One region of the Pseudomonas sp. NFACC43 genome, then DNA from elsewhere that is predicted to be linked to it. Evidence: predicted binding sites of a transcription regulator. Region 1 holds the regulator's gene; each other region holds the start of a gene.
The links. The regulator sigma-54, encoded in region 1, starts transcription at its own class of promoters, with help from an activator protein. The targets are predictions, from matches to a motif close to ANTGGCATNNANNTTGCTNT.
Positions count from the first base shown of each region.

Region 2: glnA (type I glutamate--ammonia ligase) is a predicted target of sigma-54. The motif match lies at 3,957-3,976, and genes of this name have one in related genera.
Region 3: BT179_RS02550 (CmpA/NrtA family ABC transporter substrate-binding protein) is a predicted target of sigma-54. The motif match lies at 4,636-4,655, and genes of this name have one in related genera.
Region 4: BT179_RS03785 (flagellar basal body rod protein FlgF) is a predicted target of sigma-54. The motif match lies at 4,792-4,811, and genes of this name have one in related genera.

Region 1 covers NZ_FPKK01000004.1:274,254-281,631, reverse strand. Annotated here, with positions in the region: gene rapZ (RNase adapter RapZ) at 16-873, opposite strand; gene ptsN (PTS IIA-like nitrogen regulatory protein PtsN) at 876-1,340, opposite strand; gene hpf (ribosome hibernation-promoting factor, HPF/YfiA family) at 1,353-1,661, opposite strand; gene BT179_RS09975 (RNA polymerase factor sigma-54) at 1,738-3,234, opposite strand; gene lptB (LPS export ABC transporter ATP-binding protein) at 3,390-4,115, opposite strand; gene lptA (lipopolysaccharide transport periplasmic protein LptA) at 4,115-4,660, opposite strand; gene lptC (LPS export ABC transporter periplasmic protein LptC) at 4,647-5,216, opposite strand; gene BT179_RS09955 (KdsC family phosphatase) at 5,224-5,748, opposite strand; gene BT179_RS09950 (KpsF/GutQ family sugar-phosphate isomerase) at 5,748-6,722, opposite strand; gene BT179_RS09945 (ATP-binding cassette domain-containing protein) at 6,999-7,378, shown strand, end outside.
Region 2 covers NZ_FPKK01000006.1:115,350-122,727, forward strand. Annotated here, with positions in the region: gene BT179_RS12445 (YkgJ family cysteine cluster protein) at 1-183, shown strand, start outside; gene typA (translational GTPase TypA) at 328-2,148, opposite strand; gene thiI (tRNA uracil 4-sulfurtransferase ThiI) at 2,287-3,741, opposite strand; gene glnA (type I glutamate--ammonia ligase) at 4,069-5,475, shown strand; gene BT179_RS12470 (chorismate mutase) at 5,593-6,147, shown strand; gene BT179_RS12475 (DUF4124 domain-containing protein) at 6,252-6,770, shown strand; gene BT179_RS12480 (DUF4124 domain-containing protein) at 6,767-7,378, shown strand, end outside.
Region 3 covers NZ_FPKK01000001.1:591,723-599,100, reverse strand. Annotated here, with positions in the region: gene BT179_RS02565 (bifunctional protein-serine/threonine kinase/phosphatase) at 1-1,118, opposite strand, end outside; gene BT179_RS02560 (nitrate/nitrite transporter) at 1,128-2,339, opposite strand; gene BT179_RS02555 (ANTAR domain-containing response regulator) at 2,699-3,274, opposite strand; gene BT179_RS02550 (CmpA/NrtA family ABC transporter substrate-binding protein) at 3,289-4,500, opposite strand; gene BT179_RS02545 (quinone-dependent dihydroorotate dehydrogenase) at 4,743-5,762, shown strand; gene rmf (ribosome modulation factor) at 5,991-6,206, opposite strand; gene rlmKL (bifunctional 23S rRNA (guanine(2069)-N(7))-methyltransferase RlmK/23S rRNA (guanine(2445)-N(2))-methyltransferase RlmL) at 6,767-7,378, shown strand, end outside.
Region 4 covers NZ_FPKK01000001.1:872,974-880,351, reverse strand. Annotated here, with positions in the region: gene BT179_RS03810 (class I SAM-dependent methyltransferase) at 33-761, shown strand; gene BT179_RS03805 (NAD-dependent epimerase/dehydratase family protein) at 758-1,606, shown strand; gene BT179_RS03800 (ATP-grasp domain-containing protein) at 1,603-2,580, shown strand; gene BT179_RS03795 (metallophosphoesterase family protein) at 2,561-3,238, shown strand; gene rffA (dTDP-4-amino-4,6-dideoxygalactose transaminase) at 3,290-4,435, shown strand; gene BT179_RS03785 (flagellar basal body rod protein FlgF) at 4,866-5,603, shown strand; gene flgG (flagellar basal-body rod protein FlgG) at 5,653-6,438, shown strand; gene flgH (flagellar basal body L-ring protein FlgH) at 6,487-7,182, shown strand; gene BT179_RS03770 (flagellar basal body P-ring protein FlgI) at 7,228-7,378, shown strand, end outside.

The sequences.
Region 1 (7,378 bases):
CGCGATGTGAATCCTTTAGCTGAGGTCGCGGTGGCGAACCTGGACATTCTTCAGGGTGGGTTGCAGGAGACGACCCAGGCGCTCGGTCAGGTAGACGGAACGATGATGACCACCGGTGCAGCCGATGGCGATGGTCACATAGGCGCGATTGCTCGCGGCGAAGCGGGGCAGCCACTTAAGCAGGTAGGCAGAGATGTCCTGGAACATGTCCTCGACATCCGGCTGGGCGGCCAGGTAGTCGATCACCGGCTGGTCCAGCCCGGACTGCTCGCGCAGTTCCGGTTTCCAGTAGGGATTGGGCAGGCAGCGCACATCGAATACCAGGTCGGCGTCCACCGGCATGCCGCGCTTGAACCCGAACGACTCGAGCAAAAACGCCGTGCCCGGCTCGGGCTGGTTCAGCAGGCGCAGCTTGATGGTGTCATGCAACTGATACAGGTTCAGGTGCGTGGTGTTGACCTTCAGGTCCGCCAGGTCGGCGATCGGCCCCAGCAACTGGCTTTCGTCGTGGATGGCTTCGGCCAGGGAGCGATTGGCATTGCTCAGTGGGTGGCGCCGACGGGTTTCGGAAAAGCGCTTGAGCAACGTTTCTTCATCGGCGTCCAGGTACAGCACGTCGCACTGGATGTGCTTGTTGCGAACTTCCTCGAGCAGCTCAGGGAAACGCGACAGGTGGCTGGGCAGGTTGCGTGCATCGATGGAGACCGCCACCAGCGGCTGCGCCAGCTCGGTATGGATCAGGGCCCGCTCGGCCAGCTCCGGCAGCAGCCCGGCCGGCAGGTTGTCGATGCAGTAGTAGCCATTGTCTTCGAGCACGTTGAGGGCTGTGCTTTTACCGGAGCCGGAACGGCCACTGACGATGATCAGGCGCATGTTCAATGACCGTTCTGTTCGTCCAGGACAACCTGATACAAGGCTTCGTTGCTCGGTGCGCTGCGCAGTTTGTCACGCACTTCCTTGCGGTCCAGCATGCTGGCGATCTGGCGCAGCAGTTCGAGGTGCGCGTCTGTGGCGGCTTCCGGGACCAGCAGCACGAACAGCAGGTCGACCGGTGCGCCGTCGATGGCGTCGAAATCGATGGGGGCTTCAAGGTGCAACAGCGCACTGATCGGTGCGGTACAACCCTTGAGGCGGCAGTGGGGAATGGCGATGCCGTTGCCGAAACCGGTGGAACCGAGTTTCTCACGGGCAACCAGGGCCTCGAAGACGTCCTGCATTTCCAGATCCCCGACTTCACGGTGGATCAGGTTGGCAATTTGTTCGAGGGCTTTCTTTTTACTGCCACCCGGCGCGTTCACCTGGGAACGGCCGGGGGTCAGGATGGTTTCTAGTCGGATCATGGATTGGGGGGATTAACGACCGGTTGCGCCCTGGAGGAGGCTCTGGGTCTTTTCCTTATGCTTTTTGAGTTGGCGATCCAGCTTGTCGGTCAGCAGGTCAATCGCGGCATACATGTCGTCATGCGACGCGTTGGCAACGACTTCTCCGCCGGGGATATGCAGCGTGGCTTCGATTTTCTGCAGAAGCTTCTCGACCGTCATGATGACTTGCACGTTGGTGATCTTGTCGAAATGCCCTTCGAGTTTCTTGAGCTTGAGCTCGACGTACTCGCGCAGAGGCTTGGTCACTTCCAGTTGGTGTCCACTGATGTTGACTTGCATACAGCTTCTCCTTCGTTGCCAGTGCATAAAGCGGCAGGCAGAAATGCCTGCCACTGGAACGCTGTGGCGTGGCCTGTTACATCAACCGCTTGCGTTCGCTCGAAGGCGCGATCCCGAGGGATTCACGGTATTTGGCGACGGTACGGCGGGCCACCTGAATGCCTTGTGCCTCCAGTAAACCAGCGATCTTGCTGTCACTCAACGGCTTTTTCTGATTTTCCGCTGCCACCAGTTTCTTGATGATCGCGCGGATGGCCGTGGACGAGCATTCGCCGCCTTCGGAGGTGCTGACGTGGCTGGAGAAAAAGTATTTCAGTTCATAGATACCCCGTGGGGTATGCATGAATTTCTGGGTGGTCACCCGGGAAATCGTCGATTCGTGCATGCCCACCGCCTCGGCGATGTCATGCAGGACCAACGGCTTCATCGCTTCGTCGCCGTAGTCCAGGAAACCGCGCTGATGTTCGACGATCTGGGTGGCAACCTTCATCAGGGTCTCGTTGCGGCTCTGCAGGCTCTTGATGAACCAGCGCGCCTCCTGCAACTGGTTGCGCATGAAGGTGTTGTCGGCGCTGGTGTCGGCGCGCCTCACGAATCCGGCGTACTGGGCATTGACCCGCAGCTTGGGGACCGCTTCCTGGTTCAGCTCCACCAGCCAGCGATCGTTGTGCTTGCGCACGATCACGTCGGGGACTACGTATTCTGGCTCGGTAGTCTCGATCTGCGAGCCTGGACGCGGGTTCAGGCTCTGGACCAGTTCGATCACCTGGCGCAGTTCATCTTCCTTGAGTTTCATGCGCCGCATCAACTGGCTGTAGTCACGGCCGCCCAGCAAGTCGATGTAGTCGCTGACCAGTCGCTTGGCTTCGGCCAGCCAAGGGGTCTTGGCGGGCAACTGACGCAGCTGCAGCAACAGGCATTCGCCCAGGTTGCGGGCGCCGATGCCGGCCGGTTCGAACTGCTGGATGCGATGCAGAACGGCTTCGATCTCATCCAGCTCGATGTCCAGCTCGGGGTCGAAGGCCTCGAGGATTTCTTCGAGGGTCTCGTCCAGGTAACCCTGGTTGTTGATGCAGTCGATCAGGGTCACCGCGATCAGGCGATCGGTATCGGACATCGGCGCCAGGTTCAGCTGCCACAAGAGATGGCTTTGCAGGCTCTCGCCGGCGGACGTACGGGTGGTGAAGTCCCACTCGTCGTCATCGCTGCTGGGCAGGCTGCTGGCGCTGGTCTGGTAGACATCTTCCCAGGCCGTGTCCACGGGGAGGTCGTTGGGGATGCGTTCGTTCCATTCGCCATCCTCCAGGTTATCCACCGTGGGGGCGGACTCCTCCTGATAGGACGGTTCCTGGATCTCGGTACTGGTTTTCTGTTCGACGTTGTCGGCCAGTGGGTCGGAGTTATCGAAGTCGTCGCCTTCTTCCTGGCGTTCGAGCATCGGATTGGACTCCAGGGCCTCCTGGATTTCCTGTTGCAGGTCCAGGGTCGACAATTGGAGCAGGCGGATGGCCTGTTGCAGCTGCGGTGTCATCGTCAGCTGCTGGCCCATTCTCAAGACTAGCGATGGTTTCATGGCAGGGGCTTAACACCTTATTCGCCGGCGCACATGCGCCATCCACTACATGGCGCCGGAGCGCCAAACCTTAAGCAAATTATATGCCTGAAACTGAAGTGTTTGCCTAGCAATAAAATTAGCGGTGCCGGGCCAATTTGCCAGGCACCTTGTGCTTACAAGCGGAACTCATGACCCAGATACACTTCCTTGACCAGTTCGTTGGCCAGGATGGTGGTAGCGTCGCCTTCGGCGATCAGCTGCCCATCATTGACGATGTAGGCGGTTTCACAGATGTCCAGGGTCTCGCGCACGTTGTGGTCGGTGATCAGTACGCCGATCCCCTTGGCCTTGAGGTGGTGGATGATCTGTTTGATGTCGCCTACCGAAATCGGGTCCACGCCGGCGAACGGTTCGTCGAGCAGGATGAATTTCGGTGAGGTGGCCAGGGCGCGGGCGATTTCCACCCGGCGTCGTTCGCCACCGGACAGGCTCATGCCCAGGTTGTCGCGGATGTGGCTGATGTGGAATTCCTGCAACAGGCTCTCCAGCTCCTGGCGGCGGCCTGCCTTGTCGAGGTCCTTGCGGGTCTCGAGGATCGCCATGATGTTGTCGGCGACCGACAGCTTGCGGAAGATCGACGCTTCCTGCGGCAGATAGCCGATGCCGGCTTTCGCCCGACCATGCATGGGCTGGTGGCTGACGTCCAGGTCGTCGATCAGTACGCGGCCCTGATCGGCCTGGACCAGGCCGACGATCATGTAGAAGCAGGTGGTCTTGCCTGCGCCGTTGGGGCCAAGCAGGCCGACGATCTGCCCGCTATCGATGGACAGGCTGACATCACGCACGACCTGGCGGCCCTTGTAGCTCTTGGCCAGGTGCTGAGCTTTCAGAGTTGCCATTACTGGGCCTTCTGCTCGGTTTTCTTTTTCGGCTGGATGACCATGTCGATCCGTGGGCGCTGCTCGGTCACCTTGTTACCGGTGGCGCGACCCGCGCTGGCGAGTTTCTTGTTCGTGTCGTAGACGATCTTTTCGCCCTGGGTGGTGTTGCCATCCTTGTCGATGACCTTGGCTCGGTCGATCAGCACGACGCGGTCCTGGGAGGCATGGTACTGGATGGTCACGCCGTAGCCCTGGACAGGCTTGGTGTCGCCCGCGGTCTGCAGCTGTTCGAAATAGGCCAGGTTGCCCACCGAGGTCACCACGTCGATATCCCCGGACTGGGTGCGGGTGATGGTCACGGTATTGCCGGTCACCTTCATCGAACCCTGGGTAATGATCACGTCACCCTTGTAGGTGGCCACGCCATTCTTGTCGTCCAGCTGGGCGTCGTCGGCCTGGATGCGGATAGGCTGATCGCGGTCGTTGGGGAGGGACCAGGCGCTCGCGCTTCCCAGTGCTGCGCCCAGACTGAGCAAAATAGGGAGGGTTTTAGCGAGCTTCATACTGTCCTCTTACGTTCGATAGCAGGTGTATCCTGCTTTCCTTCAGATACGCTTTCATTCCAGTGCCGGTCGACACACCGCCGGCGCCGTCGATTCTAACGGGTTGCTCGGTCTGCGCATATTCTTGCTGCGGGAACACTGTCATCCGGCTGCTGGTGATGATGGTCGTACGGTTCTTCTCATCGGTGCGAGCCACGCGTACCGAATCGATGAGCTCCACTTCGGTGCCGCCGGAATTGACTTCGGCACGCTTGCTTTGCACATGCCACGGGAAATCGGTGCCACGAAACATGTTCAGGTCCGGCGTGGTCACCAGCGTGATGTCGGTGGCCTTGACGTGATCGACCTTGTCGGCCGTCATTTCGTATTGCACCTTGCCATCGGGCAGGTACTGAAGGGTGTGCGTGTTGGTCGCATACCAGTCGATCTTTTCCTCGACCTGGGCCGCAGGCTGGTCGAGGAAGCGTTCCGGGCTGATGTTCCAATAGCCCACCGCCGCGAAAATCGCCGCGATACAGCCGAACACCACGATGGTGCGAATCTTCTTACTCAGCATAAATGGCTCACAGGTACGCGGCGTTGGCCGCTTCGAGGCGGCCCTGGGCGCGCAGGATCAGTTCACAGAATTCACGGGCCGCGCCTTCGCCGCCCCGTGCCGTGGTGACGCCGTGGGCATGCTCACGTACGAAGCTGGCCGCGTTGGCCACCGCCATGCCCAGGCCGACCCGACGGATCACCGGCAGGTCCGGCAGGTCGTCACCGAGGTAGGCCACCTGTTCATAGCTTAGGTTGAGTTGGCCCAGAAGCTCGTCCAGCACCACCAGTTTGTCCTCGCGTCCCTGGTATAGATGGGGGATGCCGAGGTTCTTCGCGCGTCGCTCGACCACCGGGGTCTTGCGGCCACTGATGATGGCGGTCTGCACGCCGGCGGCCATCAGCATCTTGATGCCTTGGCCGTCGAGCGTATTGAAGGTCTTGAATTCGCTGCCATCTTCCAGGAAGTACAGGCGGCCATCGGTGAGCACGCCGTCAACGTCGAAAACGGCGAGCTTGATATCTTTACCGCGTTGCAGCAGGTCGGTCGTCATTACATTACTCCGGCACGCAGCAGGTCGGACAGATTGAAGGCGCCGATCGGGCGGTCCTCGTCATCCACGACCACCAGTGCATTGATCCTGTGGTCTTCCATGATCTTCAAGGCTTCGGCGGCGAGCATGTCGGCGCGGGCCGTCTTGCCGTGGAGGGTCATGACCTCATCGATAGTGGCATTGCGGATGTCGATGGCGCGGTCAAGGGTGCGGCGCAGGTCGCCGTCAGTGAAGACTCCGGCGAGCTTGCCGTCGGCTTCGAGAATCACCGTCATGCCAAGCCCTTTGCGGGTCATTTCCATGAGAGCGTCCTTGAGGAGCGTACCGCGCTGGACTCGAGGCAGCTCTTCCCCGGCGTGCATCACGTTTTCGACTTTCAGCAACAGGCGACGGCCCAGGGCTCCGCCGGGATGGGAGAACGCGAAATCCTCGGCGGTGAAGCCCCTGGCCTCCAGCAAGGCCACGGCCAGGGCGTCACCCATGACCAGCGCCGCGGTGGTGGAGGAGGTCGGGGCAAGGTTCAACGGGCAGGCTTCGTGCTCGACATGCACGTTGAGGTTCACCTCGGCGGCCTTGGCCAGGGGCGAAGCCGGATTGCCGGTGATGCTGATCATCTGGATGCCAAGGCGCTTGATCAGCGGCAACAGCGTGAGGATTTCATTGGTCGAGCCCGAGTTGGACAGGGCCAGGATGACATCGTCCCGGGTGATCATGCCCATGTCGCCGTGGCTGGCCTCGGCCGGGTGGACGAAAAATGCCGTGGTGCCGGTGCTGGCCAGGGTGGCGGCGATCTTGTTGCCGATATGTCCGGACTTGCCCATGCCGACCACGACGACGCGGCCCTTGCTGGCCAGAATCATCTCGCAGGCGCGTACGAAATCAGCGTCGATATGGGGCAGCAAGCCTTGCACGGCTTCGAGCTCGAGGCGGATGGTACGTTGTGCCGATTGAATCAGGTCGCTGGATTGGCTCATGTCAGAAATCGTATAGCCCGATGAAAAGGCGGCGATTATAGCGGCAATGAACAATTCACTCACGCTAGTTCGTCACGCTTTATGCGAAGACCTCGCCAGGTTTGTCATAAACCTGGGGCTTCTACCTTAATCCACGCTTAACCGCAGGGGGGTAACCCTTGGGCGCTTGGGTGTTGCAGTGCTATAGTTCGCCGCCGATTCGAATGCCCGGCAGTACCGACATCTGGCCGGCTGGCCAGGGCATCCGGATGTGAGGCTGCATCGCAAGGAGTTTAGATGAGTGCCGACAACGCCTACGCGGTCGAGCTGAAGGGGCTGTCCTTCAAGCGAGGGACGCGCAGCATTTTCAATGATATCGATATTCGTATCCCGCGCGGCAAGGTAACCGGCATCATGGGGCCTTCCGGGTGCGGCAAGACCACGTTGCTGCGCCTGATGGGAGCCCAGCTGCGCCCCAGTGCCGGCGAAGTCTGGGTCAATGGCCAGAATATTCCGAAGCTTTCGCGCAGCGACCTGTTCGATGCGCGCAAGCACATGGGCGTGCTGTTCCAGAGCGGCGCATTGTTCACCGATCTGGATGTGTTCGAGAACGTGGCATTCCCGCTGCGGGTCCATACCGACCTGCCGGAAGAGATGATCCGCGACATCGTGCTGCT
Region 2 (7,378 bases), on a different contig from region 1:
CAGCGCATGAGCAACAACGATTGCCTGTATCTGGACCGTAAAAGCCGCTTGTGCACCATTTACGAGAAGCGCCCGGACACCTGCCGCAACCATCCGCGAATTGGGCCACGGCCGGGCTATTGCGCCTACAAACCCAAGGAAGTGGAGCGCGAGCGCAATCCGCGGACGCTGGATCGCTTTTGATCTGGCAGTTTGTGGCGCCTGAGCCGCCGCTATCGCGAGCAAGCTCGCGATAGGGCTCTCAAGGCATCCCACAAATCCCGGGCACAAAAAAACGCCCCCGATCTCACGACCGGGGGCGTTTTTCATTCAGCCTGGGCTAGACGATCAAGCCTTGGCTTTCTTGGCAGCGCGGGTACGCTCGCCTTCGTCCAGGATCTTCTTGCGCAGACGAATCGACTTCGGCGTCACTTCGCACAGTTCGTCGTCCTGGATGAATTCCAGGGCCTGTTCCAGGGTGAAGCGAACAGGTGGAACCAGGGCGATGGTTTCGTCCTTGCCCGAAGCACGCATGTTGTCGAGCTTCTTGCCCTTGGTAGGGTTGACGCCCAGGTCGTTGTCACGGCTGTTCAGACCGACGATCTGGCCGTTGTAGATTTCCTGGCCGTGCTCGACGAACAGCTTGCCACGCGCCTGGAGGGTTTCCAGGGAGTAGGTCAGCGCCTTGCCGGTCTCGACCGATACCAGTACACCGTTCTGACGGCCGGACATGTGGCCGGACTTCATGGTGTCGTAGCGATCGAAGATCGAGGTCAGGATGCCCGCACCGTTGGTCAGGGTCAGGAACTGGTTGCGGAAACCGATCAGGCCACGAGCCGGGATGTTGTATTCCAGACGTACACGGCCCTTGCCATCCGGGGACATGTTGGTCAGGTCGCCCTTACGCAGGCCCATCTCTTCCATGACCTTGCCCTGGGATTCCTCAGGGATGTCGATGGTGACGTTTTCGAACGGTTCCTGCTTGACGCCGTCAACGACACGAATGATCACTTCCGGACGGCCTACGGCCATTTCGAAGCCTTCGCGACGCATGGTTTCGATCAGTACCGAGAGGTGCAGTTCACCGCGACCGGACACCTTGAACTTGTCGGCCGAGTCGCCTTCTTCAACGCGCAGTGCAACGTTGTAGAGCAGCTCCTTGTCCAGACGCTCCTTGATGTTGCGGGAGGTCACGAACTTGCCTTCCTTGCCGCAGAATGGCGAGTCGTTGACCTGGAAGGTCATGGAAACGGTCGGCTCGTCGACGGTCAGTGGCTTCATCGCCTCGACAGCGTTTGGATCGCACAGGGTATCGGAGATGAACAGCTCTTCGAAACCGCTGATGCAGACGATGTCGCCGGCAGCGGCTTCTTCGACGTCCACACGGTGCAGGCCGTGGTGACCCATCAGCTTGAGGATACGGCCGTTGCGCTTCTTGCCGTCGACATCGATCGCCACCACCGGAGTGTTCGGCTTGATGCGACCGCGGGCGATACGACCGACGCCGATCACACCCAGGAAGCTGTTGTAGTCCAGGGCCGAGATCTGCATCTGGAACGGACCGTCACGGTCAACGGCAGGCGCCGGGACGTTGTCGACGATCGACTGGTACAGCGGGGTCATGTCTTCGGCCATGGCGGTGTGGTCCAGGCCGGCGATGCCGTTCAGGGCCGAGGCGTAGACGACCTGGAAGTCCAGTTGTTCGTCGGTGGCACCCAGGTTGTCGAACAGATCGAAGATCTGGTCCAGTACCCAGTCAGGACGCGCGCCCGGACGGTCGACCTTGTTGATCACGACGATCGGCTTCAGACCGGCTTCGAAGGCCTTCTTGGTCACGAAACGGGTTTGCGGCATAGGGCCGTCCTGGGCGTCCACCAGCAGCAGCACGGAGTCGACCATGGACATGACGCGCTCTACTTCACCACCGAAGTCGGCGTGACCGGGGGTGTCCACGATGTTGATGTGGTAACCGTTCCAGTTGATGGCGGTGTTTTTCGCCAGGATGGTAATACCGCGCTCTTTTTCCTGGTCGTTGGAGTCCATCACGCGCTCGTCGTTGAGCTCGTTGCGCTCCAGGGTGCCGGATTGACGCAAGAGTTTGTCTACCAGGGTGGTCTTACCATGGTCAACGTGGGCGATGATGGCGATGTTGCGTAGATTTTCGATCACTTGTGTATCTCGATCAGAGGATTCGGTGTGCTGACAGGTCGTGGCAGCGATTTACGTTGAGTCCGACAAAGCCGTTACAGCCTGTCGGCGGCGTCGGGGGGCCGGTGACGCAGGCCACAGGCAAACAGCCCCGGGCACTTAGCTCGGTCGATAAACGCGCACATTGGCATGCCCCTCACTGAGCAAATGGTGAGCATGCAGGCGACTCATCACGCCTTTGCCGCAATACAACAGGTACTGGCGAGTAGGGTCCAGTTCCTTGAAACGCGCGTTCACTGCATAGAACGGCATCGTTTTTACCTCGACGCCGGCGACGCTCAGCGGGTCATCCTCAGCTTCATCCGGGTGACGGATGTCGATGACGATCTGACCGGCCAGCGCTTCGCCGACTTCTTCAACCTGGAGGTCCTGGCCCAATTCGTCGATCACCCGATCGATGGGAACCAGCCTGGCGTTTTCGAGCGCACGCTCGAGTACCGCCATGTCGAATTCTTTTTCTTCGTGCTCCACGCGCCCGCGCTTGGCGGCCGTCTTCGGATTGACCGAGATGACCCCGCAGTACTCCGGCATGTGCCGGGCAAATTCGGCGGTGCCGATGGCGGTGGCCGTGTCGATGATGTCCTGCTTGTGGCTGGCGATCAGTGGGCGCAGCACGAGTTTCTCGGTGACACAGTCGATGACCGACAGGTTCGGCAGCGTCTGGCTCGACACCTGGGAAATCGCCTCGCCGGTGACCAGCGCATCGATATGCAGCCGGTCGGCGATGCTGGACGCGGCACGCAACATCATACGCTTCAAAATGACGCCCATATGACTGTTATCGACTTTGCCGAGAATTTCGCCCAGGACTTCCTCGAACGGAACGCTCACAAATAGCACGCGTTGGGAGCTGCCGTACTTCTTCCAGATGAAGTGCGCCACTTCCATCACGCCCAGTTCATGGGCACGCCCGCCGAGGTTGAAGAAACAGAAATGGCTCATCAACCCGCGACGCATGATCTGGTAGGCCGCCACGGTGGAATCGAAGCCGCCGGACATCAGGACCAGCGTCTGTTCCAGCGCCCCCAACGGATAGCCGCCAATACTGTCGTGCTGGCTATGGATCACGAACAACCGCTGGTCGCGAATCTCGATACGCACTTCGACCTGCGGTTCTTTGAGTGAAATACCGGCAGCGCCGCACTGCTGGCGCAGACGGCTACCGACGTACTTCTCCACGTCCATCGAGCTGAACGGGTGCTTGCCGGCACGCTTGCAGCGCACCGAGAAGATCTTGCCGGCCAACGCATCGCCGTAGTGGAGCTTGCACTTGGCGACGATGTCGTCGAAATCCCCCAGGGGATATTCGTCCACCTGCAGGAAATGCGCGATGCCTGGCATGCAGCTCAGGCGTTCGGTCATCTCCTTAAGGATCCGGGGCTCGCTGACGCGGGTTTCCAGCTCGAGATTGTCCCACACGCCGTTCACCACCACGACCGGGTCCAGATCACGGAGCACGGCGCGAATGTTCTTGGCCAGCTGGCGGATGAAACGCGTCCGGACCGGGCGGCTCTTGATGGTGATCTCGGGGAAGACTTTGACGATTAGTTTCATGAAAACAGCGCGCGAACGGCCAGCCGAAAAAGGGGGGCGCGGATTATAGCGGAAATTGCTCAAGGTTTAACCAGTTAATATGCAGATGGTTTTCACTGCACCAAAACGGGTCGCTCGCATCACAAAGCGCAACATTACGGTGCGCTATTGTCCGACAATCTACTATTAAAGGGCTCTGAAAGCGTGGGTTTGGTGCAAAAAACCCATGCTGGGGCACTGGCATGCAATTTGCTCCCTTGTGAGGCAGGTTGCCTTGGCCGAGTATTCGCGCCGGCATCACCCATATTCAGGGCACACCATTACCGCCCGAAGCCACCCGGAGGACATATGTCGAAGTCGGTTCAACTCATCAAAGATCATGACGTCAAGTGGATTGATCTGCGCTTCACTGACACCAAAGGCACTCAACATCACGTGACCATGCCGGCCCGTGATGCGCTGGATGACGATTTCTTCGAAATCGGCAAGATGTTCGACGGCTCCTCCATCTCTGGCTGGAAAGGCATCGAAGCGTCCGACATGATCCTGATGCCGGACGACGAAACCGCGGTCCTGGACCCATTCACCGAAGAGCCGACCCTGATCCTGGTCTGCGACATCATCGAACCTTCGACCATGCAAGGTTATGACCGCGACCCACGCGCCATCGCCCACCGCGCCGAGGAATACCTGAAGTCCACCGGCATCGGCGACACCGCATTCTTCGGTCCTGAGCCTGAGTTCTTCATCTTCGACTCGGTCAAGTTCAAGTCCGACATCTCCGGCTCCATGTTCAAGATCTTCTCCGAACAGGGTTCGTGGATGACCGACCAGGACGTGGAAGGCGGCAACAAAGGCCACCGTCCAGGCATCAAGGGCGGCTACTTCCCGGTTCCACCGTTCGACCACGACCACGAAATCCGTACCTCCATGTGCAACGCACTGGAAGAAATGGGCCAGACCGTCGAAGTTCACCACCACGAAGTGGCAACTGCCGGCCAGAACGAAATCGGCGTGAAGTTCAACACGCTGGTGAAGAAGGCTGACGAAGTCCAGACCCTGAAGTACTGCGTACACAACGTTGCCGACGCCTATGGCCGCACCGCGACCTTCATGCCGAAGCCTCTGTACGGCGACAACGGTTCGGGCATGCACGTGCACATGTCGATCTCCAAGGACGGCAAGAACACCTTCGCAGGCGAAGGCTATGCCGGTCTGTCGGACACCGCCCTGTACTTCATCGGCGGCATCATCAAGCACGGTAAGGCCCTGAACGGCTTCACCAACCCGTCGACCAACTCCTACAAGCGTCTGGTACCAGGCTTCGAAGCCCCGGTAATGCTGGCCTACTCGGCTCGCAACCGTTCCGCCTCGATCCGTATTCCTTACGTCAACAGCCCTAAAGCCCGTCGTATCGAAGCGCGCTTCCCGGATCCGGCTGCCAACCCATACCTGGCCTTCGCCGCTCTGATGATGGCCGGCCTGGACGGTATCCAGAACAAGATCCACCCTGGCGATGCCGCTGACAAAAACCTGTATGACCTGCCGCCTGAAGAGGCCAAGGAAATCCCACAGGTTTGCGGCAGCCTGAAAGAAGCCCTGGAAGAACTGGACAAGGGCCGTGCGTTCCTGACCAAGGGCGGCGTATTCAGCGATGACTTCATCGACGCCTACATCGCACTGAAGAGCGAAGAAGAAATCAAGGTTCGCACCTTCGTACACCCACTGGAGTATGAGCTGTACTACAGCTGCTGATCCGGTAGCGTCGCGACACGCGGCGTGAAGTGAAAAAGAGGCCTTCTTCGGAAGGCCTTTTTTATGGGCGCCAATTACGTGCATGATGATCCGCCGCCCACAGAAGACGAGACTGCCATGACCTCCCGCGTCACATTGTGCCTTGCCCTGTCAGCCGCGCTGTCCGCCAGCGCCGTCGAAGCCGCCGCCCCCGATGCCCTCACCCCCTTGCTCAATACCATCGGCGAGCGTCTGGCCATCGCCAACCAGGTAGCCTTGAGCAAATGGGACAGCGGCAAGCCTGTGGAAGATCGCCAACGCGAGCGCGAAGTCATTGCCGCCGCCGTCGCCCAGGCACCGGCCTACAAGCTGTCGGGCGAGACCGTGGAAGCGTTTTTTGCCGCCCAGATAGAAGCCAACAAACTGGTGCAATACATCGATTTGTCCGACTGGACCCTGGAAGGCAAGGCCCCGGACCTTCCGCGCCCGGACCTGGCGGGACAGATCCGCCCGCAGCTCGACCGCCTGCAGAAACGCCTGTTGCAGCAACTGGCCGACTTCGCCCCCTACCGCACCGACCCGCAGTGCCCGCAATGGCTGGCCCGCGCCACCCACCACAACAAGCAGCATCCCGTGCAACGACTCGCCCTGATCCGCGCGACCGCGCAGCTGTGCATCGCCCCGAAAACCTAAGACAAACGACACCGATCCCACAGGAGGTCGCGCGCAACAACTTGGGCCAATGCCCCTCCCTGACCTATGCTGCAACTCAATACTTTCAGTTTTCGGTCGATCTTATGGGGCGTGGTTTTTCAATCATCCTGTTCTTGCTGTTGGCGTTGCCTGCCGCCGCACAGATCTACAAGTACACCGATGCCAATGGCAACACCGCCTACAGCAACCAGCCGCCCCAAGGCATTCCGGCCCAGACGGTGGAGCTGGCGCCGCTCAACAGTATCGAACGCCAGCCGCCCGCCAGCCCGGACACACCGACACCCGTCCCAGAGCGGGAGGAACCTGGCCAGGCCTACGAAGTGCTGGAGCTGACCGACATCCCCACCGAAGAAGCCCTGCGTGCCAACAACGGCACCTTCACCGTGGGCGTCCGGGCCCGACCGCGCCTGCAAAGCCCTCATCTGTTCCGGTTGCTGCTGGACGGCCAGCCCTACGGCCAGCCAACGAACGTACCGCGCCTGCAACTGGTGAATATCGACCGAGGCGAGCACAGCCTGGCGGTCCAGGTCATCGACGGGGAGCGCCTCGTGCAACAGAGCGACACCGTCACCTTCACGGTACAGCGGGTGCACCTGCCATGATCCGCTGGGCGCTCGCCGCAGGCCTCGCTCTGGTCACCCTGCCTGGGCTCGCGCAGGTCTACACCTATATCGATGCGCAAGGGAATCGGGTCTTCACCGATCAGCCGCGACCCGGCAACGCGAAGAAGGTCCAGCTGCCTCCCGGCAACCGGATACCACCCCCACCCTCCAGCACGGCGCCGGCGGCGGTGTCGCAAGAGCCGCCAAAGCCGCTGTTTCACTACGAGATGCTGCGCCTACTGATTCCCGAACCGGATGCCACCATCCGCAGCACCGCCGGAGAGTTGATCGTCACGGCTACAAGCGAGCCGGGACTGAAAAAGGGTCACCGCTATCGCCTTCTGCTCGACGGCCAACCCACTGGCGAACCCGGGCCAAGTCCGGTGTTCGCGTTGAGCAACATCGATCGAGGCACTCATCACCTGGCGGTGGAAATCCTCGATGAGCAGGATCGTATCGTCGAACGCACCGCCAACCAGCCCTTCCATATGCAGCGCACGTCCCTGGCGCAGAAACGTCGAATCAAACCCTGCGCCAAGGCCGACTATGGCCAGCGCCCCGAATGCCCCCTCGCCGACAAGCCCAAGGAAGAAATCAGCATCCTGCCG
Region 3 (7,378 bases), on a different contig from region 1:
AGCAACCCCACGGCCCGTACCAGCCGCTGCGCCAGGTCTTGCCATCGGGCCAACGGCAAGGTGCCGCCCCGGTCGAACAGTTCGGCCAGGGTGATGCCCGGGTATTCACGCATCACGTAGTACAGGTGCTGACGTTGGGCAACCCCATGGACTTCCGGAAACTGCCGGCCTGCGACCCGGCGCAGGAACCATTCCTCGGAGAGCAGCGCCTGCCCGGCCCGGGTGTCGTCCCGCAGGTGCCCAGGCAGGGTTTTCAACAGCCACGGCTGGCCCTGACTGTCGTGTACCCGATACAGCAACGATTGCTGGCTCTGGCCGAGCAGCCCTTCGATCCGCCAGCCTTCGAACACCTGGCCTGGTTTCAGGGCCGGGGGAAGGGGCCATTGCTGCAGTTGAATCAGCGCATCGCCGATGCTTGCTTCACCCAGTGCATCGACCCGTACCAGCAGCGCGCTGGCGTTGTCCTGGCTGCCGGCCAGGTGTGCGGCGTTGACCAGCGTCTGGGCCGCGAGGTCCAGGTCCGGTTGGTCGCGCAGGATGCCGGCGATGGCCGTGTCCCCCAATACCGCCCAGACGCCGTCGCTGAGCAGGACGAAGGTTTCGTCGGTGCGCAGTTCGCCGTCGAGGAAGTCGAGGATCAGGTGCTGGTCCAGCCCCAGGGCACGCTTGAGCACGTGCTGCATGCCCTGCTGTTCCCAGACGTGGTCTTCGCTGACCCGTTGCAACTGATCGGCGTGCCAGCGGTAGACCCGACAATCGCCCACATGGGCCAGGGTGAAGCGTCGGCCCCGTAGCACCAGGGCACTGACAGTGGTAAGCAGGGGCTGTCCGCCACCGTTGGCCTGCAACCAGCGGTTCTGTGCCAGCAACAGCCGATCCAGGGCCTGGGCCACCCCCCAGGTCTGTGGCGTGGCGTAGTAATCCAGGGCCAGCGCCTGCAACGTCGAACGGGCGGCCAGGCCGCCATCGGCGCATTGGCTCACGCCGTCGGCGATGGCGAACAGGTAGCCCTTGCTGGCGGCCAGGGCCGGGGCTGGCGTGACCAGGCGCAGGGCGTCCTGGTTTTCCTCGCGCGGGCCGATGGCACTGGCTTCGGCGAAACTCAGTTGCAGGCTCATGGTGGTTGGTTATACCCGGGCCGCAGTAACGGCGGCCGAACCCCAGGTGGTCCTCCAGCGGCGCTTGACGCCGTGCAGGCCGAACCAGGCCAATACGCCGAGACTGGCGAACAGCCACAGCGCCAGTTGATAGCTGCCGGTGCTCTGCTTGATCGCCCCCATGCCCGCCGCCAGGGCGAAGCCACCGATACCGCCGGCCATGCCGATCAGCCCGGTCATGACCCCGATTTCGCGACGGAAGCGCTGCGGCACCAGTTGGAACACCGCGCCGTTACCCGCCCCCAGACCCAGCATGGTGCAGACGAACAGGGCCAGCGCCGCGTAGGAGCTTGGCAGGTTGAAGCCCACCGCGGCGATGCACACCGCCGCGATGGTGTACATGCCCAGCAGGGTGCGAATGCCACCGAAACGGTCCGCCAGGGCGCCGCCCAGCGGGCGCATCAGGCTGCCGCCGAAGACGCAGGCGGCGGTGTAGTAGCCGGCTGTCACCGGACTCAGGCCGTACTGGTCGTTGAAGTAGCCAGGCAGGGCGCTGGCCAGGCCGATGAAGCCGCCGAAGGTCACGCTGTAGAAGAACATGAACCACCAGCTGTCACGGTCACCCAGGGCCTTGAGGTAATCGGCCATGGATTTGGCTTTCGGCCGCTCCGGCGCGTTCTTGGCCAGCCAGGCGAACAGGACCAGGGTCAGGCCCAGAGGGATCAGGGCGAAGCCGAATACGTTGGTCCAGCCAAACGTGGCGGCCATGACCGGTGCGATCAGCGCGGCCAGCACGGTGCCCGAGTTACCGGCACCGGCGATGCCCATGGCCTTGCCCTGGTGCTGCGGCGGATACCATTGGGAGGCCAGCGGCAGGGCGACGGCGAACGATGCGCCGGCCACGCCCAGGAACAGGCCCAGCAGCAATGCCTGCTCATAACTGTGGATGCCCAGTTTCCAGGCGCAGAACAGCGCACCGATCACGATCACCTGGCCGACCATGCCGGCGGTTTTGGGGGAGATCCGGTCGGCCAGCAGGCCCATGAGCAGGCGCAGTACGGCGCCGGCCAGGATCGGCGTCGCCACCATCAGGCCGCGCTGCTGGGTGGTCAGTTGCAGGTCGGTGGCGATTTGCACCGCCAGTGGGCCGAGCAGGTACCAGACCATGAAGCTCAGGTCGAAGTAGAGGAAGGCTGCGAACAGGGTCGGGGTGTGGCCGGATTTCCAGAAGCTTGAATTCATCGCGCACCTCAGCGGTAAAAGTCTCGGGTAATGAGTCAGTGCTTCGAGGTGGTGCGCCGTCATGGCGACCCCACCGACCCCGGACGGTGGGGCCAAAGCAAAAAAAACGCCGCAACCCGGGCCGCCTGGGGGCGAGCAGGGTGTGCGACGTCTTTGTCGTAGGTGGGCAACCGCCGTTGGCTACCGGTGAGATTGCTTAAGCGAGATCTGTGCCAACAGGAGGGATTGGGCTGAGGACTATCGCGAGCCAGCTCGCTCCCACAGAGGGGCTGGGGTGAACACAATATCTGTGGATACCCCGGATCAACTGTGGGAGCGAGCTGGCTTGCGATGGCGCCAGGCCAGGTGCTTCAAGGTTTTCAGCCCAGCAGCTCATTCATCGCGATGATCTGCTCCGCCACCTGGATCAGCTTCTGCTGGCGGCTCATGGCCTGGCGGCGCATCAGGGTGTAGGCCTGTTCCTCATTGCAGGCTTTCATCTTCATCAGCATGCCCTTGGCCAGTTCGATGCGCTTGCGTTCGGCCAGTTGCTGGTCCCGTGCCAGGAGCTGGGCCCGCAGGGCCTGGTCGCTTTCGAAGCGGGCCATGGCCACGTCGAGGATCGGCTGCAGGCGCGCGGCGTGGATGCCTTCGACGATATAGGCGCTTACGCCGGACTTGATCGCCTGGCGCATCACATCCGGGTCGTGCTCGTCGGTGAACATGACGATCGGTCGTGGCTGGTCGCGGCTGACCAGCACCACTTGTTCCATGACGTCTCGTCCCGGTGACTCGGTATCGATCAGGATGACATCCGGACGCACTGTTTCGACGCGTTCCGGCAAGTCGATGGTCAGCCCGGATTCGTCGATGACGTCGAATCCGGCCTCCGTCAGGGCAGCCTTGAGGCGCCCGACCTTTTTCGCGGTGTCGTTGATCAGCAGGATACGCAACATGGTCGGGGCTCCTGTCAGCGGCTGGCGAGAAGGGGAGCCGCATCGCTCAAGGCGTGCAGTTTGAAGCCACGGGCATACCCGGCCGGATCGGAACCGTCCCAGCGGATGCCGTCGATCAACTGGCTGCTGCGCATGTCCTGGCGTGGGGACGCGATGCCCAGCGCCGCACAGGCCTCATGGTACAGCTCGAGCTGTTGGACCTCCCGCGCCACGGCGAGGTAATCCGGGTCTTCGCGCAGCAGCCCCCAACGCCGGAACTGAGTCATGAACCACATGCCGTCGGACAGGTACGGCACGTTCACCTCGCCGTTGCCGTGGAAGCGCATGGCGTGGGGATCCTGCCAGCTGTTGCCCAGGCCGTCGGCATAGATGCCGAGCAGGCGGGGCTCGATGCAGTCCAGCGGTGCGTCGAGGTACTCGGGCGCGCTCAGCAGTTGCGCGGTGCTGCGACGGTTCTCGGTACTCTGTTCGATGAATCGACTGGCTTCGAGGACAGCCATCACCAAGGCCCGCGCGGTATTGGGGTACTGCTCCACGAATGCTCGTGTGCAACCCAGGACCTTTTCCGGATGATCGGGCCAGATGGTCTGGGTGGTCGCCAGGGTGAAGCCCAGGTTCTGCTTCACCGCGCTGGCACACCAGGGTTCGCCGACGCAGAGGCCATCGATGCGCCCGGCCTGCAGGTGGGCGACCATCTGTGGCGGCGGGACCACCACGCTGTCGACGTCCGACAAGGGGTGGATGCCTTGGGCGGCGAGCCAGTAATAAAGCCACATCGCATGGGTGCCCGTGGGGAAAGTCTGGGCGAAGGTCAGTTTCGTGCGAGTTTGGTGCACATGGCGTTCCAGTGCCTCAGGACTGGTCACGCCCAGGGCCTGCAGGCCATGGGAAAGGTTGATGCTCTGGCCGTTCTGGTTCAGGCCCATCAGTACGGCCATGTCGGTCGGCGCGACGCCACCGATACCCAGGTGTACGGCGTAGACCAGGCCGTACAGGCTGTGGGCCGCGTCGATTTCACCGCTGACCAGCTTGTCCCGCAAGTTGGCCCAGGAGGCCTGGCGCTTGAGGTTCAAGGTCAGGCCGTAGGGTTGGGCGAACCCCTGGGTAGCGGCCACCACGACCGGGGCGCAGTCGCTCAGGGCCATGAAGCCGAGATCGAGCACGCTTTTTTCCGGTGCATCGCTGCCATTGACCCAGGCCAGGGGAGTGGCTGGAACTTCATTCATCGGGCATCACCTTCCACATGAAAAAGCGCCGTACCCGGGCTGCTGCCAGAGCAGTGCCGGATGACGACGCCATTGTCCTCTTTAAACAGTGTGGCACTCATTCCGCCGTTGGTATGAGCGCCGATGACCGAAAAGGGTGCAAGGCATATGCCATCGGTGCTGTTTTATGCAGGCGCCTCGCTGAACCGGCGCTGCGCGGCTATAATCGCCGCCTCATTTTGTCGCCCGAGTCAAAGCCGCCCATGTACACCCTGGCCCGTGAACTGCTGTTCAAACTTTCCCCGGAAACCTCCCACGACCTGTCCCTGGATCTGATCGGCGCGGGCGGGCGCCTGGGCCTCAATGGCCTGTTGTGCAAGGCGCCGGCGAAGTTGCCGGTGACCGTGATGGGGCTGCAGTTCCCCAACCCCGTCGGCCTGGCGGCAGGGCTGGACAAGAATGGCGCGGCCATCGACGGATTCGCGCAACTGGGATTCGGTTTCGTGGAAATCGGCACTGTCACGCCACGGCCGCAACCAGGCAACCCCAAGCCCCGGCTCTTCCGCCTGCCCCAGGCCGAGGCGATCATCAACCGCATGGGTTTCAACAACCTCGGCGTCGATCATCTGCTGGCCCGCGTGGCGGCGGCCAAGTACAAGGGCGTGCTGGGCATCAATATCGGCAAGAACTTCGACACCCCGGTGGAACGTGCCGTCGACGATTACCTGATCTGCCTGGACAAGGTCTACGCCCACGCCAGCTATGTCACCGTCAACGTCAGCTCGCCCAACACCCCGGGCCTGCGCAGCCTGCAATTCGGTGACTCGCTCAAGCAGCTGTTGGCCGACCTGGCCCGGCGTCGCGCTGAGCTGGCGACGATTCATGGCCGGCATGTTCCCCTGGCGATCAAGATTGCCCCGGACATGAGCGACGAGGAGACCGTACAAGTGGCCCAGGCCCTGATGGAGACCGGAATGGACGCCGTGATCGCCACCAACACGACGCTGGGGCGTGAAGGTGTCCAGGGGCTGGAGCACGGTGACGAGGCGGGCGGGCTGTCCGGCGCGCCAGTGCGCGACAAGAGCACCCATACGGTGAAGGTACTGGCCGCCGAACTGGCCGGACGGCTGCCGATCATCGCCGCGGGCGGGATCACGGAAGGCCGCCACGCCGCCGAAAAAATCACCGCGGGGGCGAGCCTGGTGCAGATCTATTCGGGCTTTATCTACAAAGGCCCGGCGCTGATTCGTGAATCGGTGGATGCCATCGCGGCGTTGCGTTGATTGATCTCTGAAACCCACTGCGGCGAAGGGATTTATTGTGGTGAGTCGATCTATCCGTGGCGAGGAGATAGATCCCCTCGCCACAAGGGCGTTTGCCACAGGAAGCCGGGCATTAAAAAGGGCTCCTCGAAGGAGCCCCTGGGCCGTAGCCCGCCGTCCGGATGGGACGCGCGTGGTTAAATCGTTGTGAGTATCAGATTGTCGAGTTCTTGAGTGTTAAGCCCTGTGTCAGCCGACGGCGTGAAGTTCGTTGAGTCTGTGGATACCCGCAGTGCCGGTCATACCGTCCCAGTTGTCGCCACGTCCTTCTCGCCAGCCATTGATCCAGGCTTGACGTACCGACGGTAGAGTAAAGGGGCAAAGCTCACGGGATTTACCACCAACGCCATATTGGTAACCGCGTAAAAATGCTCTTTCCAACGGATCACGCTTAAGTCTTCTCATAGGGTGTTGCCCTCACTTGTTGACTGTTGCTTAGCGTCGACCTCTATCGAGGCCGGGGCAGAATCATTCTGCCGTTGGTGGCTCGTTGCCGGCGTGACGAGCCAAGGTGTTGGCGCCGTTGCGACGTCAACCTGTGTTGAGTTCTAACCAAAGCGTCACATGGATGGAATGATCGTTTTGTCATAAGCACGTACCAATAAAGATGTTAGGGAGATAAGTAACATGATGTTCGTTGACCGCTTTTGAGCAAGACCCCTGTATGATCGGCCCTGCGTGGAAGGGGCTATCCTGTTGCGAATGAGAATGTCCTCGTACGGCCGTCGGGTACTATTCGACGAAAGGGACGCGTTTTCCCCGATTTGTTCCACAGAATTTTTTATCTGCCCCCGCATCTAAGCTTTTTTAACCCGAGCGGCGAGGGTGGAACGGCACATTCTCGTGCCACCGGGTGCTCTGGACCTGTACGAAAAGCCACTGTGCAGGCCCAGGTGAAAAGCACCTGATTGAACCCGACAGGCAATGCGTTGCCTGTCCACTTAGCCAAAGGCTCTGGAATTCCAATGTCCGATCGTTTCGAACTCTTCCTCACCTGCCCCAAGGGCCTAGAAGGCCTGCTGCTCGAGGAAGCCGTCGGGCTTGGCCTTGAAGAGGCGCGCGAGCACACCTCGGCCGTGCGCGGCATGGCCAACATGGAAACCGCCTATCGCCTGTGCCTGTGGTCGCGCCTGGCCAACCGCGTGTTGCTGGTGCTCAAGCGCTTTGCCATGAAGAGCGCCGACGACCTGTACCACGGCGTGCTGGATGTAGACTGGCAGGATCACATGCTAGCCGATGGCACCCTGGCGGTGGAGTTCAGCGGTCATGGTTCGGGCATCGATAACACCCACTTCGGCGCGCTGAAGGTCAAGGATGCCATCGTCGACAAGCTGCGCACGTCTGCGGGGGAGCGGCCATCCATCGACAAGCTCAATCCGGACCTGCGCATCCACCTGCGCCTGGATCGCGGTGAAGCGATCCTCTCCCTGGACCTGTCCGGCCACAGCCTGCACCAGCGCGGCTACCGCTTGCAGCAGGGCGCTGCGCCGCTCAAGGAAAACCTCGCGGCGGCCATTCTGATCCGGGCCGGGTGGCCGCGTATCGCCGCCGAAGGCGGGGCGCTGGCCGACCCCATG
Region 4 (7,378 bases), on a different contig from region 1:
TTACCTTTGCCCCCCAGCGGAGTGCATGTGACATGAGCAACAATCTCGATACCTTCATCGCAGCCTACAGCGACAGCTTTGGCTATGCGTATGACAACAACATCATTCTCAATTGGTATCCCCAACGCATCATGGCGCTGTGCACCAAGGAGCAAAGCCTGCTGGAGCTTGGTGTCGGCCATGGCTTCAGCACCCACCGCTTCTCGCAGTTCTTCAGTGAGCACACGGTGATCGATGGCTCCGCGTCGGTGATCGCTCAGTTCAAGGCGCAGTATCCGAACAATGCAGCCGAGATCGTCGAAAGCTATTTCGAGACATTCGATACCGACAAGCGTTTCGACCTCATCGTGATGGGGTTTGTCCTTGAGCACGTCGATGATCCGCAGGCTATATTGCAAAAATTCAAGCATTACCTGGCGCCGGGTGGCCGCTGCTTCGTGCTGGTTCCCAATGGGGAGTCGCTGCATCGGCGGTTCGGTCATGCTGCCGGTCTGCTTGACGACATGATGGCGCTGGGTCGTGGCGATCTGGAGCTGGGCCATGTGCGCAGCTATTCGCTTCAGACCCTGACCGCTGAGCTGGAAACTGCCGGGTTCCAGGTGGTGCGCAAGGAAGGTGTCTTCCTCAAGCCCTTCACCACCGGACAACTGCAAGAGCTGCACCTGGGGGGCGACATCCTTCACGCGATGTGCACCGTGGGCATCGATTATCCGGAGCTCAGCTGTGCGCTGATGCTCGAAGCGGCAGTCGCCCCATCATGAAAAGCCTGGTGATTGGAAGTACCTCGGTCATCGGCAAGGCGGTCGCCCAAGCCTTGTCGTGCCTTGGCCCCGTCAAGCTGGCGGGGCGCCGGGATGCCGATATCGCTTTCGACCTGAGCCGCCAGGAGCCCTTCGCGTGCGACGAGCGTTTTGACATTGTCGTGCTGGCCGCCGCAGATTTCGGCGGCCGCCAGCCGGACGAGCTGGTCCGCGCCGAACTGGTCAACAGTGTTGGTACGCTGGCGGCCTGCCGCCTGGCCGAGCAATGTGGCGCCCGTCATTTCATTCTGCTTTCATCGCGTTCGGCGGGTGACCGGCCGACGGATCCCTATTTCGGCATCTATTCGCTTTCCAAGCGCCATTCAGAAGAGGTGGCGAGTCTTTATTGCCGGGAACGGGGCATGACCCTTAGTGTTTTGCGCATCAGCCAAGTCTACGACGACGGCGAACAGTGCAGGCTTCACCAGCCGTTGCTGTACGCCATCGCCGATAAGGCACAGGCGGGGCAGGGCGTCGAGTTGTATGGCAGCAACGACGCCAGGCGCAACTATCTGCACCTGAGCGATCTGACCGAGGTCTGCGTGCGGCTGGCAAAGCAGGGCATCCCTGGTTTGTATAACTGTGGTCATCCCGAATCTCCCCGTCTTTCGGCGATTGTCCAGGCTGCGTTCGAGGCGTTCGGCAAGCCGTTGGATGTACGCTTCCTGCCCGAAAAGGGTGATATCCCCGACCTTGCCCCTTTCGAGTGTGCGCACGAGCTGTACCAGCAGATCGGTTTCACCCCTCGAATCGACGTTCGCCGGGGCTTCGAGCTGATGAGAGCGCACAGGGAGGGGCTGTCATGAAGACCGTCATGGTGACTGGCGTAGGGGCCATCATGGGGTACGGCCTGCTCAAGTCGCTGCGTGAAGCGGCTCCTTCTGTTCGCCTGGTCGGCACTGATATCTACGACGACGCTGTCGGCCGCGCCTGGAGCGATGTCTTCGAGCAGGCCCCGTATACCGCAGCCTCCGAATATGGACAGTGGCTGGGCGATACGCTGGCCAGGTACAAGGTTGATCTGCTTATTCCCGGCATCGAACAGGACGTTCATTGGTTATCGGACAACCGGGCACTGCTGGCCCAATGGGATTGCCAAGTGGTGCTCAACAACCCGCATCTGATCGATCTTTCCCGGGACAAATGGGCAATGGACCAGGCGCTGGTAGCGTTGGGGGATCCCAGCCGTATTCCCAGCCTGCTGTCGGGGGATTTTCATTCGCTCGAGGCTGCCCTGGGGCTGCCGTTCCTGCTCAAGCCGCGCCGCAGTTATGCCTCCAAGGGGCTGGTCTGGGTACGCGAAGAGCGTGACTTTACGCCTCATGCGGCGCTGCTCGGCGATTACCTCATGGCGCAGCCCATCATCGGCAGTGCGGCCGATGAGTTCACCGTAGCGGCTTTTGGCGACGGACAGGGCAATACCGGGCCCACCATCAATTTCCAGCGCAGGCTGGCCTCGGATGGCTCGACCGCCAAGGCCTGGGTATATCGGGATGACGCTCTGGACCAAGTCGTGGCCAGGCTGTGCCGTGCCTTCAAGCCGGTCGGACCGACCAATCTGCAGTTCCGTCGCGGTCATGACGGGTCCTGGAGCCTCCTCGAGATCAACCCGCGGATCTCTTCGACCAGTTCGATACGTCGCGCATTCGGTTACAACGAAGCTGCCATGTGCCTGGATCATTACCTCGACGGCAAGACGCTGACCCAGCCAGCCCTTCGGGGTGGTTTCGCTGTTCGTTATATAGAGGATTTCATCGTCTATGATCGGGATCATTTCTGACATACACGGCAATTACAGTGCCCTGCGGACAGTGTTGGCCAAGCTTGACGAATTGGGTGTGACGCACATTATCTGCCTGGGCGACACGGCCGGTTATTACAGCCAGGTCAATGAGTGCTGCGATGCCCTGCGCGAACGGAACATCTTTTCCGTGATGGGCAACCATGACTGGTACCTGGCCAGGAACGAGCGCTGTCCTCGCTCCAATAGCGCCAATGCCTGCCTGGATTATCAACGGGGCGTCATCACCTCACAGAACCTGGCATGGTTGGGGGCGCTCCCTGAGCGCTCTACCCAGCATGACTTGAGCATTGTCCATGGCGGCTGGAACGATCCGCTGGACGAGTACGTGCGTCCGTCACAAGCGTATTTCATGCCGTTTCCCGGTCGTCATTTCGTGTCAGGCCATACCCATGTCCAGCACTTGTGGAGTGGCGAGGACAAGCTCTATTGCAATCCCGGTTCCGTCGGCCAGCCACGTGATGGTGATCCCCGGGCAGGTTTCGCCACTTGGGATGGCGAGATATTCCACCTGCATCGGATTGAATACGACATCGGTGAAACCCAAGAGGCAATGAAGGACGCGGGATTCACCCCGTATTTTTATGAAAACCTTGAAACAGGCAGCCAGATAGGTGGGCGGCTCAGTGCGGTTTAAGACTTCGCGCTGTGCACCACTGATGACTATGCCCACCCATGGAAGTTTGCAATGAGCCAAGAAACGATCGCCTTCAACAGCCCCTACATGACCGGCAGGGAGCTGGATTACATTGCCCAGGCCAAGTTCGGAAACATGCTCGCCGGTGATGGCCCATTCACCAAGAAGTGCCACCGCTGGCTGGAGTCCAATACTGGTTGCAGCAAGGCATTGCTCACGCATTCATGTACCGCTGCGCTGGAGATGGCGGCTTTGCTGCTGGATATCCAGCCTGGCGATGAAGTCATCCTGCCCTCCTATACCTTCGTCTCCACCGCCAATGCCTTTGTATTGCGTGGCGCAGTGCCGGTCTTCGTCGATATACGACCCGATACCCTGAATCTGGATGAGCGTCTGGTCGAGGCAGCAATCACATCCCGGACCAAGGCCATCGTGCCCGTCCATTACGCCGGGGTGGCCTGCGAGATGGATGCCATCCTGGCGATTGCCCGCAAGCATGGGCTGGCAGTGGTTGAAGACGCCGCACAAGGCGTGATGTCGACCTATAAAGGCCGAGCACTGGGCAGCATCGGTGACCTTGGAGCATTCAGCTTTCACGAAACCAAGAACGTGATTTCGGGTGAGGGCGGGGCTTTGCTGGTCAATGACCCCGAGCTGGCGCTGCGGGCCGAGATAATTCGGGAAAAAGGTACCGATCGCAGTCGTTTCTTCCGGGGCGAAGTAGACAAATACACTTGGCAGGAGGTGGGCTCGTCGTTCCTGCCCGGAGAAATCATTGCCGCCTTCCTCTGGGCCCAGTTGGAAGAAGCCCAGGCCATCACCCATCGCCGTCTGGCGATCTGGCATAGCTACCATGCCGCATTGGCGGAGCTGGAATTCCAAGGGGTGCTGCGTCGTCCGATAATCCCTGAAGATTGTCAGCACAACGCCCACATGTACTACGTGCTCCTCGCCCCGGGCGTAGAGCGCCAGGCGGTGCTCGATACGCTGAAAAAGCATGCGATCCATGCCGTGTTTCATTACGTGCCGCTGCATTCTTCGCCTGCGGGCGCACGTTATGGGCGGGTTCATGGCTCGATGGAAATCACGGATGGCTATTCCGAGCGTTTGTTGCGTCTGCCACTCTGGCTGGGCATGACCGACGACCAGCAAGGTCGGGTGGTGGAAACCCTGGGCAATGCCTTGATGAGAGCCTGACTGGCTGGTTGAAAGTATGACCGAGGTGTTGTCCTGCAAGGCCTCATTCGGCGAAACGCCGTGTCAGGGACCTGAGCTTCACTGACACACCTTGGTCTGGCCTCGGGGGTTGGCGGCCCTGTCGGGCCAGGAATATCCAGGCAAGTCGTGGGGGTGGCGGCTTGCGCTGCGCCTTAAATCGGACCTGTCCCTGGTCTGGCTTGTCCGTGATGGCCGGCGATGCCTCCAGCCTCCAGGCCAGCCCTTGCCACTTGGCGGCATGACACCGCCGGTTTTTCGTCTTCCATCGGTTGATGGCCTCCCTCTCGAAGTCCCTCAACCCCTTTGTTTGCCGGGCTTGGCGCCGTTAGGAAAAAGTTGGTCTGCAAATTGCTTGAGGCTGTGCAACACAGCAGTGGACGGCAAACGTCCGGCATGCAGAGGAACGAAAGTGGACAAGTACCTTTATGTGGCAATGACCGGCGCCAGCCAGAATGCGCTGGCGCAACGGGCCCATGCCAACAACCTGGCGAACATCTCCACCAACGGCTTCCAGAAAGACCTGGAGCAGGCACGTTCGATGCCCGTGTTCGGCGACAGCTTTCCGGCGCGGGCATTCGCCATGTCCGAACGTCCAGCCACGGACTTCACGCCGGGTGCACTGGTTGAAACCGGTCGCGACCTGGACGTGGCTGTCAGCGGGCCGGGCTGGATGGCCGTGCAGAACCCCGACGGGGGCGAAAGCTATGTGCGCACCGGCAGCCTGAACGTTGACGCCCTGGGCGTGCTGCGGGCCGGCAACGGCATGCCGGTCATGGGCAACGGCGGTCCGATCGCCGTGCCGCCGGAGCAGAAGATCGAGATCGGCCAGGACGGCACCATCAGCATCCGCGCCATGGGCGAAGGCCCGCGCGTGATGGCTGAGGTCGACCGCATCAAGCTGGTCAACCCGGACCCCAGGAACATGACCAAGGGCCTGGACGGCACGATCCGTACCAAGGACGGCCAGCCGGCGCCCATCGATGCCAACGTGCAACTGGTGTCGGGCTTCCAGGAAGCGAGCAACGTCAATGCCGTGGATGAGATGACGTCGGTGCTGGCCCTGGCCAAGCAATTCGAGCTCCACGTGAAAATGATGAACACCGCCAAAGAAGGCGACGAGGCCATGGCTCGGGTCTTGCAGATCTAACCATTAACTACAGCGTCGCGCCGAAAAACAGGCGTACGAGGAGAATCGAATGCTTCCGGCTCTATGGGTTGCCAAAACCGGTCTGTCCGCCCAGGACACCAACCTTTCCACCATTTCCAACAACCTGGCGAACGTGTCGACCACGGGCTTCAAGCGTGATCGCGCCGAATTCCAGGACCTGCTGTATCAGGTCAAGCGCCAGCCAGGTGCCCAGTCGACCCAGGACAGCGAGCTGCCGTCGGGCCTGCAAGTGGGTACGGGTGTGCGCATCGTCGGCACCCAGAAGAACTTCAACGCCGGCAGCCTGCAGACCACCGAGCAGCCGCTGGACATGGCTATCGACGGTCGCGGCTTCTTCCAGATCCTGCAACCGGACGGCACCACGTCCTATACCCGTGACGGTACGTTCCACCTCGATTCCAATGGCCAGATCGTCAACGCCAGCGGTTTCGCCCTGGAGCCGGCCATCATCATCCCGAACGATGCCCAGACCTTCACCGTGGGCCGTGACGGCACCGTGTCCATCACTGTGGCGGGCAACCCGGCCGCCCAGGTGATCGGCAACCTGCAGACCGCCGACTTCATCAACCCGGCCGGTCTGCAAGCGGTGGGCAACAACCTGTTCCTGGAAACCGCCGCCAGCGGTGCGCCGCAAGTCGGCACGCCGGGGTTGAACGGTTTCGGCACCACGCTGCAGAACACCCTGGAAACGTCCAACGTGAGCACCGTTGAGGAGATGGTCAACATGATCACCACCCAGCGCGCCTACGAGATGAACTCCAAGGTGATCTCCACCGCCGACCAGATGCTCTCGTTCGTTACACAGAATCTGTAATCACGTCAGGGCGACCCTGGGTCGCCTGCAACACCTAGAGGTAGGGTCATGAATCGCTTTGTATCTGTACTGGCACTGAGTGGGATCACCGCGCTCGCGGGCTGCGTCGCGCCTACGCCCAAGCCCAATGACCCGTACTACGCTCCGGTGTTGCCGCGCACGCCGCTGCCGGCCGCCGCCAATAACGGCTCGATCTACCAGGCCGGCTTCGAACAGAACCTGTACAGCGACCGCAAGGCCTTCCGGGTCGGTGACATCATCACCATCACCCTGAACGAGCGGACCCAGGCCAGCAAGAACGCCAACTCGCAGATCGACAAGACCAGCGAGACCAGCGTCGGCCTTACCTCGCTGTTCGGCTCCAGCCTGACCACCAACAACCCGATCGGCAGCAATGACCTGAGCCTCAACGCCGGCTATGGCGCCGACCGGGCCACCAAGGGTGACAGCAAGTCCGGGCAGAGCAACAGCCTGACCGGTTCGATCACCGTGACCGTCGCCGATGTGCTGCCCAACGGCATCATCGTCGTGCGGGGCGAGAAGTGGCTGACCCTCAACACCGGTGACGAACTGGTGCGTATCGCGGGTATGGTCCGTGCGGATGACATCGCGACCGACAACACCGTTTCGTCGACTCGTGTGGCCGATGCGCGCATTACGTACTCGGGTACCGGTGCGTTTGCCGATGCGAGTCAGCCGGGCTGGTTCGACCGTTTCTTCCTCAGCCCCAAGTTCCCTTTCTAGGTGGTCAAGTTGAATCTTAAACAGCTGTTGCTCGGTGCCCTGGTCATGTCGGCGGCCTTCAGCGTTCAAGCCGAGCGCCTGAAGGATATCGCCAGCATCTCCGGCGTGCGTTCCAACCAGTTGATCGGCTACGGCCTGGTCGTGGGGTTGAACGGCACGGGTGACCAGACCACCCAGACGCCGTTCACCTTGCAGA